DNA from 3 places in the Desulfitobacterium dehalogenans ATCC 51507 genome. Region 1 is predicted to be linked to each of the others. Evidence: riboswitches for the same ligand, from Rfam matches in the RefSeq annotation. Region 1 holds a riboswitch; each other region holds the start of a gene.
What was found. A riboswitch is a leader RNA that binds a small molecule or an ion and turns the genes downstream of it on or off. The one in region 1 is predicted to bind glycine.
Positions count from the first base shown of each region.

Region 2: linked by a shared signal. The riboswitch ahead of DESDE_RS20315 (alanine/glycine:cation symporter family protein) and the one ahead of gcvT (glycine cleavage system aminomethyltransferase GcvT) in region 1 are both predicted to bind glycine.
Region 3: linked by a shared signal. The riboswitch ahead of DESDE_RS04955 (ACT domain-containing protein) and the one ahead of gcvT (glycine cleavage system aminomethyltransferase GcvT) in region 1 are both predicted to bind glycine.

Region 1 covers NC_018017.1:3,418,990-3,423,400, reverse strand. The annotation lists gene ileS (isoleucine--tRNA ligase) at 1-1,369, shown strand, start outside; gene DESDE_RS16570 (sugar diacid recognition domain-containing protein) at 1,671-2,528, shown strand; glycine riboswitch at 2,635-2,742, shown strand; glycine riboswitch at 2,744-2,826, shown strand; gene gcvT (glycine cleavage system aminomethyltransferase GcvT) at 2,957-4,048, shown strand; gene gcvH (glycine cleavage system protein GcvH) at 4,142-4,411, shown strand, end outside.
Region 2 covers NC_018017.1:4,249,199-4,253,609, forward strand. The annotation lists gene DESDE_RS20305 (glutamine--tRNA ligase/YqeY domain fusion protein) at 1-835, opposite strand, end outside; gene rnk (nucleoside diphosphate kinase regulator) at 980-1,396, opposite strand; glycine riboswitch at 1,901-1,996, shown strand; gene DESDE_RS20315 (alanine/glycine:cation symporter family protein) at 2,149-3,531, shown strand; gene DESDE_RS20320 (VOC family protein) at 3,588-3,971, opposite strand; gene DESDE_RS20325 (MBL fold metallo-hydrolase) at 4,103-4,411, shown strand, end outside.
Region 3 covers NC_018017.1:1,039,497-1,043,907, reverse strand. The annotation lists gene DESDE_RS04970 (fumarylacetoacetate hydrolase family protein) at 1-77, opposite strand, end outside; gene DESDE_RS04965 (cupin domain-containing protein) at 271-606, opposite strand; gene DESDE_RS04960 (PFL family protein) at 721-2,082, opposite strand; gene DESDE_RS04955 (ACT domain-containing protein) at 2,100-2,402, opposite strand; glycine riboswitch at 2,544-2,634, opposite strand; gene DESDE_RS21570 (flavodoxin family protein) at 2,833-3,117, shown strand; gene DESDE_RS04945 (hypothetical protein) at 3,306-3,944, opposite strand; gene DESDE_RS22960 (methyl-accepting chemotaxis protein) at 4,213-4,411, opposite strand, start outside.

The DNA.
Region 1 (4,411 bases):
TGAAGATTGCGGGAAAGAGATCATTACCGATGAGACCATTGCTAAGGTTCAGGATATCTTCCGTGAGGAAGGGTCCGACGCCTGGTTTGCCCGTCCCGCTGCAGAGCTTTTGCCTGAAGGATTCACCTGTCCCTGCGGAGGTAAAACCTTCCGCAAAGAGACAGATATCATGGATGTTTGGTTCGACTCCGGAACCAGCCATACCAGCGTCTTGATGGAACGGAAGGAGCTCACCTGGCCCGCCGACCTGTATATGGAAGGCTCGGACCAACACCGGGGCTGGTTTAATTCTTCCTTGTCCACAGCGGTAGCCGCTTATGGAAAAGCTCCTTATAAGGCAGTTCTAACCCATGGCTTCCTGGTGGACGAAAAAGGACGCAAAATGTCCAAGTCCCTGGGCAATGGAGTGGACCCACTGCAGGTAACTAAGGAGATGGGGGCGGATATCTTAAGACTCTGGGTGTGCGCCGCCGATTATAAGAACGATGTAGCGGTATCACCACGGATTATGAAACAGATGTCCGAAGCCTACCGCAAGATTCGCAACACCTTAAGATTTTTGCTGAGCAACCTTAATGATTTCGATCCGACCAAGGACCGGGTGGATTATAAGGATTTGCCGGAGATTGACCGCTGGGCCTTGCTGCAGCTGGGTAAAGTTACCGAGCGGGTGCTGCAGGGGTATGAAAAATACGAATTCCACTGGGTTTACCATACGGTGCATAACTTCTGTGCCGTAGAACTAAGTGCCATTTATCTGGATATCGTTAAAGACCGTCTTTATGTGGAAGGAAAGAATTCTACCCTGCGCCGTGCTTCCCAGACCGTACTCTATGACGTTCTGAATGCTCTGGTGCGCTTGATTGCACCGGTGCTGACCTATACGGCGGATGAGATCTGGTCTTATGTTCCAGGGGTGCCCGCCGGTTCCCCTATTCAAACTGAGGAAATGCCAAAGGTTGATCCTCAGTGGATGGATGAAGCGCTGGAGCAAAAATGGGAAACCCTGTTGGCGGTTCGCTCAGAAGTAACGAAGGCCTTGGAAAAAGCCCGTCAGGATAAATTGATCAACCATCCTTTGACAGCTCAAGTAGATCTGTATCCCAATGCTAAACTGGAAGGATTCTTAAGAGATATTCCCAATCTGTCGGAAATCTTCATCGTATCAGCAGTTCAAATCCATAGCGGAGGAGAAGATAAACCTGAGGGTGTCATCATGGCAGAAGACTTGGAGGATTTCGGTATAGCTGTGAATTCAGCAGCAGGGGAAAAGTGTGAACGCTGCTGGATTTACGATACGGGTGTTGGAGAGAATCAAGAACATCCTAGTCTATGCCCCCGCTGTGCTTCCGTTGTAAGCCATCTCTAATAATAGCCTTTCTTTAATATTTCTACTTTTAAGACTTGGGCGGTACAATCCGCTCAAGTCTTATCTATGCTATCGGAACTTTCGTGGCACCGGTCGAGTTTTGTTTAATGTATCTAAAAGGATAACGTTTATTATTAAGGTAAAATCCATGGACAATAGTTTGAATACTTAGTATTATATTTAGTAATGAAAAGCAATGGGTTTATTTACATAATTTTTAGGATCAGGTACTAAATTTCACTTGATGTTTTCTTCTAAAATTTTGAAAAATTATTGACCTGCAGAGGTGGGAGTGAAGAGAATGAGACTTACAGAGAATCTGGCCAACCGGATCGTCGACTTGATTTATTCTGAGAGTGGGTTTCATGGAATTGTCTGTGACACGTCAGGGACCATTATTGCAGATTCAGCTAAACAACGGGTAGGCGTTGCCCATGCAGGTGCAAGGCGGATCATGACGACTTCTATCCAAGAAATCAGAATTACTGCGGAAGATGAAATTAATTCTCAAGGAAAACAGCGGGAAGGCTTGAATATTGCCATTTTACTCGATGATGAAAAGCTGGGGACCTTTGGAGTGGCCGGACCCTTGGAGATTGTTAGTCCTGTGGCGAAGGTTGCAGCTGCGATGATTGCTTTTTTACTTCGGGATGAAGAGCTGAAAGAAATTCTCAAGGATCATGTGGAGCGGATGGGAGAGGCCCTGGAACAGGCGGCTGGGGCCATACAGGAAATGGCGGCCTCTTCTCAAGAGGTGGCAAGTGTGAGTCAGACTGTAGCCACGGTAGCTCAGAATGCCAAGCAGCATGTCAAGGCCACAGAAGGTGTCACCGAATTTATTCGCCGGGTGTCGAAGCAGACCAATCTCTTAGGGCTTAATGCGGCTATTGAAGCGGCCCGCGCGGGAGAACAAGGAAAAGGATTCTCCGTGGTCGCCGGTGAAGTGCGCAAGCTTGCAGATGAAAGCAATCGCTCAGCTAATGAAATCAATGATTTGCTGATGACCTTTCAGGATACCATGGAAGAGATTGTCGATGGTGTGTTTCAAAACAATGTTATAGCTCAAGAACAGGCAAAAGCCACTCAGGAGATTGCTCAGATGGTGGAGGAGCTGCAACAGGTCGGCACTGAATTAAACGATCTCGCCCACAGGCTGTAAGGGATTAATTTGTACCTTTTATTATTTTGTGGAAATGGAATATTTGTGTAGACGAAAATCGGTTTGCTGACTATAATAAAAGCAGGTAAAAATACATAAGGTTCGAATGATCCCAGTAGGAGAGACTCAGTATCATGAGCGCCGAAGGAGAAACTTCCTGAATGTCGCCTGTTCAGAAGGGGAAACTCTCAGGCAAAAGTACTGCTGGAAGACGGAACTCTGGAGAGCTTCTCAGAAGAGAACACCAAAGGGGTAGCCCTAAACAAAGGGTAAATCTCTCAGGTCAAAGGACAGAGGTAGCGCGACGTGCTATTCCTCTGTTTTTTTATTTTGCACTATCAGAATGAACAGCCAAGTTTTCTTTATCTATGTTTCATTAATGTTTTTTCCGGTTTTGGTTAATACTCAATTCTAGGGAGGTGTCCTAAGTGACGAATCTAAAAAGAACACCACTGTATGAAAAGCATCAGCAACTAGGAGCAAAGCTCATCGATTTTGGCGGCTGGGAAATGCCGGTCCAATACGCCGGAGTCCTTGAGGAGCACAAGACGGTGCGCAGTAAAGCGGGGCTTTTTGATGTCTCTCACATGGGTGAGGTGGAGTTAAAGGGAAAGGATAGCCTTGCTTTCTTGCAGTACATACTTACCAACGATGTCTCACGGATTCAGGATAACCAAATTCAATATTCTCCTATGTGCGCTCCAGATGGGGGTGTCGTGGATGATTTACTGGTGTACCGCTATAGTCAGGAACATTTTTTAATTGTGGTCAATGCCTCCAACACGGATAAGGATTTTGCTTGGATGCAGGATAAAGCTCAGGGCTTTGAGATACATCTGGAAAATCGCTCTGAGGATTTTGCCCAGCTGGCATTGCAAGGCCCCTTGGCGGAGAAAATCCTCCAAAAGCTTACGAGGTTGGATTTATCTCAAATAAAGTACTATTGGTTTACACATGGGGAAGTGGATGGAGTCCTTTGCCTGATCTCCAGAACAGGGTATACCGGGGAAGACGGCTTTGAAGTTTACCTCCCTCCTGATCATGCTCCCCGGATGTGGGATAGAATCCTCGCAGTCGGGGCAGAGGAGGGAGTTCAACCCATCGGTCTTGGCGCCCGGGATACTCTTCGTTTTGAAGCCCGGCTGCCCTTATATGGAAATGAGCTCGGCTCGGATATTACACCGTTGGAGGCTGGACTGGGATTTTTTGTTAGGTTGGAAAAGGAACATTTTGTTGGCAAGGAGGCATTATCAGCGCAAAAGGAGAAGGGAATTCCGAGAAAGTTGGTAGGTCTGGAAATGATCGAACGTGGAATAGCCCGCTCCCATTATCCCCTTCAGAAAGTAGGAAAAGAAATCGGCTTTATTACCTCAGGCTCTTTTTCACCGACTCTAAACAAAAACATTGCCCTTGGGCTGATTCCCCCGGAGTATGCTCAAATCGGGGAAACCTTGGATGTCATCATCCGTGGGAAAGCCGTCAAAGCCCGGATTATTCCCTCTCAGTTCTACAAGCGGTAGGGTCAAGGGGAGTACCTTGGGAATTTCTATAAAACAATCAAATGGGGTTAAGAGACCTGTTCCTTTTCCCCGCAAAATAAGGAGGATGATAGTATGAATCCAGTAGAATTAAAGTACAGCAAATCTCATGAGTGGGCTAAGGTGGAAGGGAATACCGTGACTTTGGGGATTACGGCCCATGCCCAGGACAGCTTAGGTGATGTGGTCTTTGTAGAACTGCCTGATAACGATACCACTGTGGTGGCCGGAGAGGCTTTTGGAACCGTTGAATCCGTTAAAGCAGTGTCCGATCTTATTGCCCCGATTGGTGGCAGGGTTGTTGAATATAATGAAGAGGTTCTGGATTCTCCTGAACTCTTGAAT
Region 2 (4,411 bases), 830 kb from region 1:
TTTCATCCACCAGCTGCTTTAGTTTACGCTTGCTCATTACCGTATTAGTCATATTCAGGCGGGCAAATTCATATTGATGCGGGACATGCTCCATCTCGCATTCCCGAACGACCCAATCATATAAAGGGCGATGATCTTCGAATTCTAAAGTACATATAGAGTGGGTTATACCCTCTATAGCATCCTCTAAAGGGTGGGCATAATCATACATAGGGTAGATGCACCATGTATCCCCTGTATTATGATGAGTGGCATGAGCGATCCGATAGAGAACGGGATCCCGCATATTGATGTTGGGAGAGGACATGTCAATTTTAGCCCGGAGAACCTTCTCTCCGTCCTTAAATTCACCTTGACGCATTCTCTCAAAGAGCTCCAGGTTCTCTTCCGCGCTGCGATCGCGATAAGGACTTTCCTTACCGGCCTCTGTCAGAGTGCCGCGGCTTTTTCTAATCTCCTCGGCAGATAAGTCACAGACATAAGCTTTGCCTTTTTTGATGAGAAGAAGGGCTCGCTTGTGCATCTCATCAAAATAATCCGAGGCAAAAAAGAGGTTATCCCATTCAAACCCCAGCCACTTGACATCTTCTTTGATAGACTCTACATATTCTGTATCTTCCTTAACCGGGTTCGTATCGTCAAACCTTAAATTGGTTTTTCCTTTGAATTCACCAGCTAAGCTAAAGTTCAAACAAATAGATTTGGCATGTCCAATATGCAAATAACCATTGGGCTCGGGGGGAAACCGTGTAGTGACTCCTTCTACTTTTCCCTCTCGTAAATCCTCAAGGATAATGCTGCGTAAAAAATTGGAAGACTTATTCTCATTATCCACGAATATCAACCTTTCCTACGGAATGTCTTATCCTATATTAATCTATACCACTATTCTATAATCAGATGTCCATGAAGGAGCACCGCAAGGTAAAGACCTCTCCAGTAGTGTTACCCGAATCTCTGTCCTTCACCCACTTCATTCTTAGAGATCGTAGTCTCCTGAAGCCTCAGGCTGATAAAGGAGCTTTTCCACCTTAAGCCGGACAACACCGCCGGGAACTTTCCAGTCGATGATATCTCCTTCCCGATAGCCAAGAATAGCCGTCCCCACAGGGGCAAGAATCGAAATCTTATCCTCTAAAAGATCCGCATCTTCAGGATATACTAAGGTATAGATGGTTTCTTCACCCGTCTCCAGATCCTTCAGTAATATCTTCGAATTCATAGTTATGGCATTCGAAGGAATTCCTTCCGAGGGCACCACATCTGCCCCATTTAACTCATGCTCAAGATCTTTTAAGTAATCCTTGTTTTTGGCGGTGCCAAACTCTCTTTCTTTATTGATAAGTTTTAGCAGACGCTCACGATCCACAGCTGTAATACTGATCTTTCTACTCATTTCTCCTGAACCTTCCTTTTCTAATGATGAACAAATTGTGCTGGCCCCAGCAAATACACACCTTTTAACATGCTAAACATAGAGCGACTATCGCCAGATAGCCGCTTTTAAAAATTTATGTAATTCAATAAGGGAGAAATCGCTAAATCATTTTAATTATAACCTATTTTCTATAATAAGTAAATGTTAGTCGATAGGATATGAATGTCTATACATCACCTGCCTTAGCCTGTTCCAAGTCTGAAGCTCCCTGATTTACAAACCAAAATTCTGTAAAAATACTACATTAATCACCTGTTATTCGAGTATTATTCCCAAAATAATTCTTGAATAAAATGGGAGCGATACTTATAATTATAAATAAATTCGAGAATCTCCTGTGAGATATTTCGAATCTATGAAAATTGCATAGGGAATGCTGGATGAAATTTACGGGAGAAGGGCTTAGGCCCGCCGAAGAAGTTGAAACTTTCAGGTGACTAGAATGAGTTAGGGACCGTAAATTGACAGCACTCTGGAGAGACTCTAATTTAGGGCGCCGAAGGGGCAATACAATGATGTGTTGTTAAATCTCTCAGGCAAAAGGACAGAGAAGCAATAGGGACTGCCTGCTATGGAGCAATCTCTTGCTTTTGTGGAAATTGTCCGAATATTCAGAGTCAATCTTAAGGATTGACTCTTTTTATATATAAAGCAATTTTATTCTGGAGATTGCAGTATACAGAGAAAGAGATTAAAGGAGGAAAAACACAATGGAGGCCTTGCACAGTTTTATTGTCTGGTTGAACGGCTATCTCTGGGGTCCACCTATTCTTGTTTTACTTTTTGGTACGCACTTATTCCTTACTTTCCGTACTCGTGGTATTCAAAGGTACATTTTTAAAGGGATTAAATTATCACTTACTAAGGATCCTGATGCTACCGGTGATGTGAGTCAATTCGGAGCTCTAACTACCGCTCTCGCCGCTACCATCGGAACCGGTAATATCGTCGGAGTAGCTACGGCCGTGGCTTTGGGAGGTCCCGGTGCAGTACTTTGGTGCTGGCTTACCGGGGTCTTCGGGATTGCCACAAAATATGGCGAAGCCTTATTGGCGGTGAAATATCGGGTTAAAACCGCTGACGGCACCATGCTGGGTGGTCCTATGTATGCTTTGGAAAGAGGCCTGGGACAGAAGTGGCTGGCTGTACTCTTCTGTATCTTTACTTCCATTGCCGCCTTTGGTATTGGTAATATGACTCAAGCTAACTCTATTTCCGTTATGCTGGATACTCAATTCAATATCAACCCTATCTTGACAGGCGTTATCTTAGCTGCCCTCACAGGGGTTGTTATTATCGGCGGCGTAAAATGGATCGCTCGGGTCTGTGAAAAATTTGTTCCCTTTATGGCGATTGCTTATGTCCTTGGTTGTATCATTATCCTGATTATGAATTCTCAATATGTCTGGCCAGCCGTTGTCTTGATCTGTAAATCAGCTTTCACCCCAACGGCTGCCGGCGGCGGATTCATCGGTGCCAGCATTATCATGGCTGCCCGTTACGGGATTGCCCGAGGGCTTTTCTCCAATGAGTCCGGTTTAGGTTCTGCTCCCATCGTAGCTGCGGCTGCTCAAACCAGGAACCCTGTCCGTCAAGCTCTCGTATCCGCTACGGGAACCTTCTGGGATACCGTTGTTGTCTGCTTAATGACCGGTCTTGTCGTCGTTAGCAGTGTCATTAGCAACCCGACTGCTGCCGAAGGGTTAAAAGGCGGCGATTTGACTTCCATGGCTTTTAATCAAATTCCGGTAATTGGTCCCATCGTTTTAACTTTTGGTCTTCTGACTTTCGTTTTCTCCACTATCCTTGGTTGGTCTTATTATGGTGAAAGAGCTGTAGAATATCTCTTCGGTAAAAAAGGAATCCTTCCTTACCGCCTCCTCTGGGTTCTCGCCGTTTTAGCCGGTTCTTTGGTAACCCTTCAATTCGTCTGGGATTTAGCGGACGCGATGAATGCTATGATGGCTATTCCAAACCTGGTGGCACTCCTCCTCTTAAGCGGAGTTATTGTCTCCGAAACCAAGAAGTACTTATGGGAAGATCGTCTGGATGAAGCTTCTGAAGAGCCCATTCCTGTGATTCAGAATAAGTAAGTCAATAAACAGATTGCAAGACACCTCTCCGGTACGGAGAGGTGCTTTTGCATACTTTATCCCATTGAACTAGGAAGAATCTCCACCCAGTAGTTGTCCGGATCATTGATAAAATAGATACCCATAGCTTCATTTTCATAGCAGATGCATCCCATTTTTTTATGATGTTCATGAGCTGCTTGGAAATCATCCACCGTTAAAGCCAGATGAAATTCATTCTCGCCCAGATTATAGGGTTCCGTTCGATCCCTTAACCATGTAAGTTCTAAAGTATGGGCGGTTACCCCATCACCCAGATAGACAAGAATAAATTCCCCGCTCTCCGGAGCTATACGTTTGACTTCTTTTAACCCCAATGCCTCATCATAAAACTTAAGGCTTTTTTCCAGGTTCAGCACATTGATATTATTGTGAGTAAATATAAATTTCATCAGAATCATCCCCTTTTTTTCTTTACTTTTCATAGAATTAACGACTAGACTCTTCCCTTTGTCTTGCATATCTATCCATATTATAGTAATTTTTTATAGAGAACACAAACCTGCAGATCATTTTAGTATGAGGTGATTTAATGAACGCTCCGCTAGAAAAGCTAGAACTTCGTATTGAGTATATCCATCACAGCGGTTTCACAGTGGAAACCGATCGGGACTTCCTGGTCTTTGACTATTATCAGGGTCAAGTCCAATTTCCAAGCAATAAAAGGATCACTGTTTTTTCCTCCCATGTCCACCCGGATCATTATAATCCTGAAATCTTCCAGTGGCAAAGCCAATACCCCGACATTCATTATATTCTCAGCTCGGATATTCAAGGCCATCCTCAACTGCCTCAAGTCCAAGAGAATCTTATTTTCTTATCCCCTTATGAAGAAGTTCAT
Region 3 (4,411 bases), 1.9 Mb from region 1:
GTGGGAACTGCATTATTAAGCTCTTGAGCATGTAAAAAGTAATTACGCCCCACACAATAGATATTCTTAATCGACATAATAGCTCTCCTTAAAACACCGTTTTACAAAAGTCATCTCTATTATATTAGATATTCACTATATTTTCATCCTTTCCGCAGGGGATTGAACATATAGCAAGAAAACCAGCAATAATAGTTGCCTATATCATTGCTGGTTTTCGTTATTTTTATGGTTTTTGATAGTTTGCACCTTAAAAAGAAAGCCGTTGACTTAATACTTAATTACCGTTAAAAGCATTTTGAAGCGTTTCCTGGCTTCTAAGCCGTGGGGAACATCGGAGGGCATGATGAGGGTCTCTCCTTCTTTTACGGTCAATACCTTATCCCCTATAGTGATCTCTGCTTCTCCATCCAGTATTTGCACCATGGCATCTCCTGAAGTGGTATGAGTACTGATTCCTTCTCCCTCGTCCAGAGAAAATAGGGTAATGCTGACGATAGGCGTCTGAGCAAGAGTGCGGCTTACCACTTGTCCTTGTTGGTAGGTAATCAACTCTTTCAGGTCAAGAACTTGGGAAAACTCAATATTTTTCATGATTTGTGTCATAGTAAAATCCCCCTTTATGCAGGTCATTTGCTTATGACTTATTCTAACCTGAATTACCCTAAAAAAATGCGATTGGAATCACTTTCCAGTTTTCTTTTTCAAGAAAGGACAGTTTTAATTAGACAGACTGGTAATAGGTGCCGGAATTCTACCACCCCGACGGATAAATTCACGGGAGGAGAAGGGGTTCACTTTGATTACCGGAGCGCTTCCCAGCAGTCCGCCAAACTCTACACGATCCCCGACTTTTTTACCGATGGCCGGTATCACCCGTACAGCGGTTGTCTTCTTATTAATCATACCGATAGCTGCTTCGTCGGCAATAATTCCGGCGATGGTTTCCGCCTCCACATCTCCGGGGATGGCTATCATATCCAATCCCACGGAGCAAACACAGGTCATGGCCTCCAGCTTTTCGATGCTTAAAGCACCGACTTCCACAGCTTCAATCATGCCCGCATCCTCGGAGACAGGAATAAAGGCTCCACTCAACCCTCCCACATGGGAGGATGCCATGGCTCCGCCTTTTTTCACCGCGTCATTCAGCAAGGCTAAGGCCGCCGTGGTGCCATGAGCGCCGCAGCGCTCCAGTCCCATATTCTCAAGGATTTCCGCCACACTGTCCCCAATCGCTGGCGTAGGGGCTAAGGAAAGATCCACAATGCCAAAGGGAACATTCAAGGCTTGGGAGGCTTCTCGACCGATCAATTCACCCATACGGGTAATCTTGAAGGCCGTGCGCTTAATAAGGTTGGCCAGTTCTCCCAAATCTGCCTGGGGGCTTTTCTTAACAGCATGGGCAACGACACCGGGGCCGCTGACCCCCACATTGATGACCGCCTCCGGTTCTCCCACCCCGTGAAAGGCTCCGGCCATAAAGGGATTATCTTCAGGCGCATTGCAGAAAACAACGAGTTTGGCGGCAGCGATGCCATCCTGATCCGCTGTCCGGCGGGCACTGTCCAGGACGACTTCTCCCATCTTCAACACAGCATCCATATTGATTCCGGATTTGGTGGAACCGATATTTACCGAGGAGCAAACAAATTCTGTCTCCGCCAAAGCTTGGGGAATCGCTTCGATCAAGGAGCGGTCTCCCTTGGTTAAGCCTTTTTGAACGAGGGCAGAAAAACCTCCCAAGAAGTTAATCCCCACCGTCTTGGCTGCTCTGTCTAAGGCTTTGGCCAAACGGACCATTTCTTCGGGATTAAAGTTGGAGCCTAAGAGAGCCACCGGAGTTACTGAGACTCTTTTATTGACAATAGGAATGCCATAACGAGCGGCTAAGCTTTCCCCTACACCGACTAAATGCTCAGCTTGGCGGGTAATTTTATCATAGATTTTTTGTTCCACCTGTTGAATATCGTCTCCGGCACAGTTCAACAGACTTATGCCCATGGTGATGGTACGGATATCTAAATTCTCATTTTCCACCATTTCAATGGTTTGAAGTATTTCATGAGGAGCCAGATGCATTTTCACAATAATCCCCCCTATACTCGATGCATGAATTCGAAAATATCTTCATGCTGGACATTGACCTTTAAGCCTCGGGCTTCTCCCTCGCTTTGCAATTGCTTGGTGAGATCGGCTAAGGAGGAGGCTGTGGATTGAGTAACATCCACGATCATAATCATCGTGAAAAAGCCCTGGAGAATGGTTTGACTGAGATCCAGGACATTGATGGATTTTTCAGCCAATCGCCCTGTCAGCCAGGCAATAATTCCTATTTGATCCTTGCCTAAGATGGAAATAATCACGCGGTTGGACGTTTCACGGGTTGGTTCTAAGCTCATTTTCTTTACCCCTTTTCTTTTTCTTCTCTTTCATTTTCACCAATAAAAAAGAGCCAAATCCTAAGTTTGACTCTGGTACACAAGAGCAATTTGCGAACCCGCTTATTGGCAGTCATAGCATGACTTAAGCATCGTTCACAAATTATGCGCTCTGTCCTTTTGCCTGAGAGATTGAACAGCTTTGCTGTCTTGCCCCTTCGGCGTCCTTGCGGAACTCTCCAGAGTTCTGTCCGTTTTCAGTTCATCATGGTGTGCATACCCTGTTCTCCTGAAAACCTCATCCAGTTATTCACTTCTTTTCAGTATTATAAACATCCTTGCTCATAATTGCAAACCTTTGTTTTTAAGATTCCCCCTAATATAATAGAAGTGAAGGCAAATTGCTGCTCTATAAGCAAACACATTAACATAAGGAGTTGAAGTATTTACTATGAAGGTTATTGCTGTCAATGGAGGCCCCCGCAAGCAATGGAATACAGCTACATTATTGCATAAAGCTCTTGAGGGAGCGCAATCTGTAGGTGCCGAAACAGAAATGTTTCATCTTTATGAGCTGAATTATAAAGGATTGGATCTTCCGAATATCTCCTTGCCACAGATACCTATCAGTTTGACAACTACTCCGACTATGAAGCCTCCCGATTTAATGAGCAACATAAAGCGCAGGTGCGCAAAGAGCGATTCCCTCAGGATTGCCGGAAAGCCTTTGAACTAGGGGCCAGGCTGTCTGGGTGTATAGGCTGAATAGAGCATAAAACTCTTTCCCTCACCTATTTTTTAATATATTATGGTTTGTCGGGATTGGTTTCTAGCTTTTTCCTAACCTTTATGAAGTTTATACTTTGTGATAGTGAAACAAAAACGCACCCACATTGCGGATGCGTTTTTGCCTATTTATCGCTTTTAGTCCAGATATTGAGATTGGGTCAGCCTTATCATCTCCACCTTAGAATCCGGCTTCACATTCGTATTGACCAGTTGGTTATCTTCCCTATTATAATCAAAGATCATAATCTGGCCATCATCCAGCAGATAGAATCCTTCCAAAGGTCCATCCCCGTGTCTACTTTCAAAGGGCTTGTATTTGACAGCATACAAATCCTTAATTTTCTCAGCAGTATCTCCTACCTTGGCACCGAGATTGGTGGCAAATTCCCTAGTTACGGCATCGATCTCCAGCACTTTGCCCGAATCTTTTCCGACAATGAATTTAATGCCTTTGTCGTACTCTCTGCTGTACCAGGCTTCAGGGAAATGCCCGGGTTCATCATGGAGGGTTTCTTTGTAGCCCTTGCCTAAAGCCTTTTCCACCTCGCCAAAGGAATCCCCTAGATGTATATTTCCCAGACTGGCACTTCCTTCTCTCTCCGTACCCTGCCCCTCTCCCCCGGGTTTCGTCTGCCCCTGGTCCGTACCGGGCAAATCCATCTCTACTTGCTGCCCAGGTTTATCTAGATTGGCGTTTTTATCCTGGGGGGCATTAGCTGCACACCCCGATACTAAAAACACTGAAGTCAAAATGACAAGGAGTCTCTTGATCACTGTTCATCACCTCGGTAAATCTTCTTAAAAGAGAGTATCTCCATCTCCACTTCTTTTACTCTTTATATACTATTTTTTGCACCGCAGGAGCATACCCTTTGCTCCGGAATCTTCCCCGCTGGGATCGCCATACCCTCTGATCCATAATAGCGAATCCCCTCCCATTTCAATACCTTGAAGCACCATGGAATGCTGCAACCGGTATATAAGACGGGAGGGGATATCTGTTTCTGACGATTTACCTCATCTATTTCCTGTAATTTAGTAATTAGAAACTAAAGGCTATAAACTCATTGGTCAGCTGTTCACTGATCTTCGTAACGCGACTCAAGGCTTCGGATATGGATTTTGCCTCAGTTTGATTGATTGTGGAGCTATTGAGTATCTTGTTAATAATCTCATCCATGTCCTTAATTTCTCCGGCTAAGAAATGGAGCAGCGGGACGGTACGATGATTGGTTTGTTTT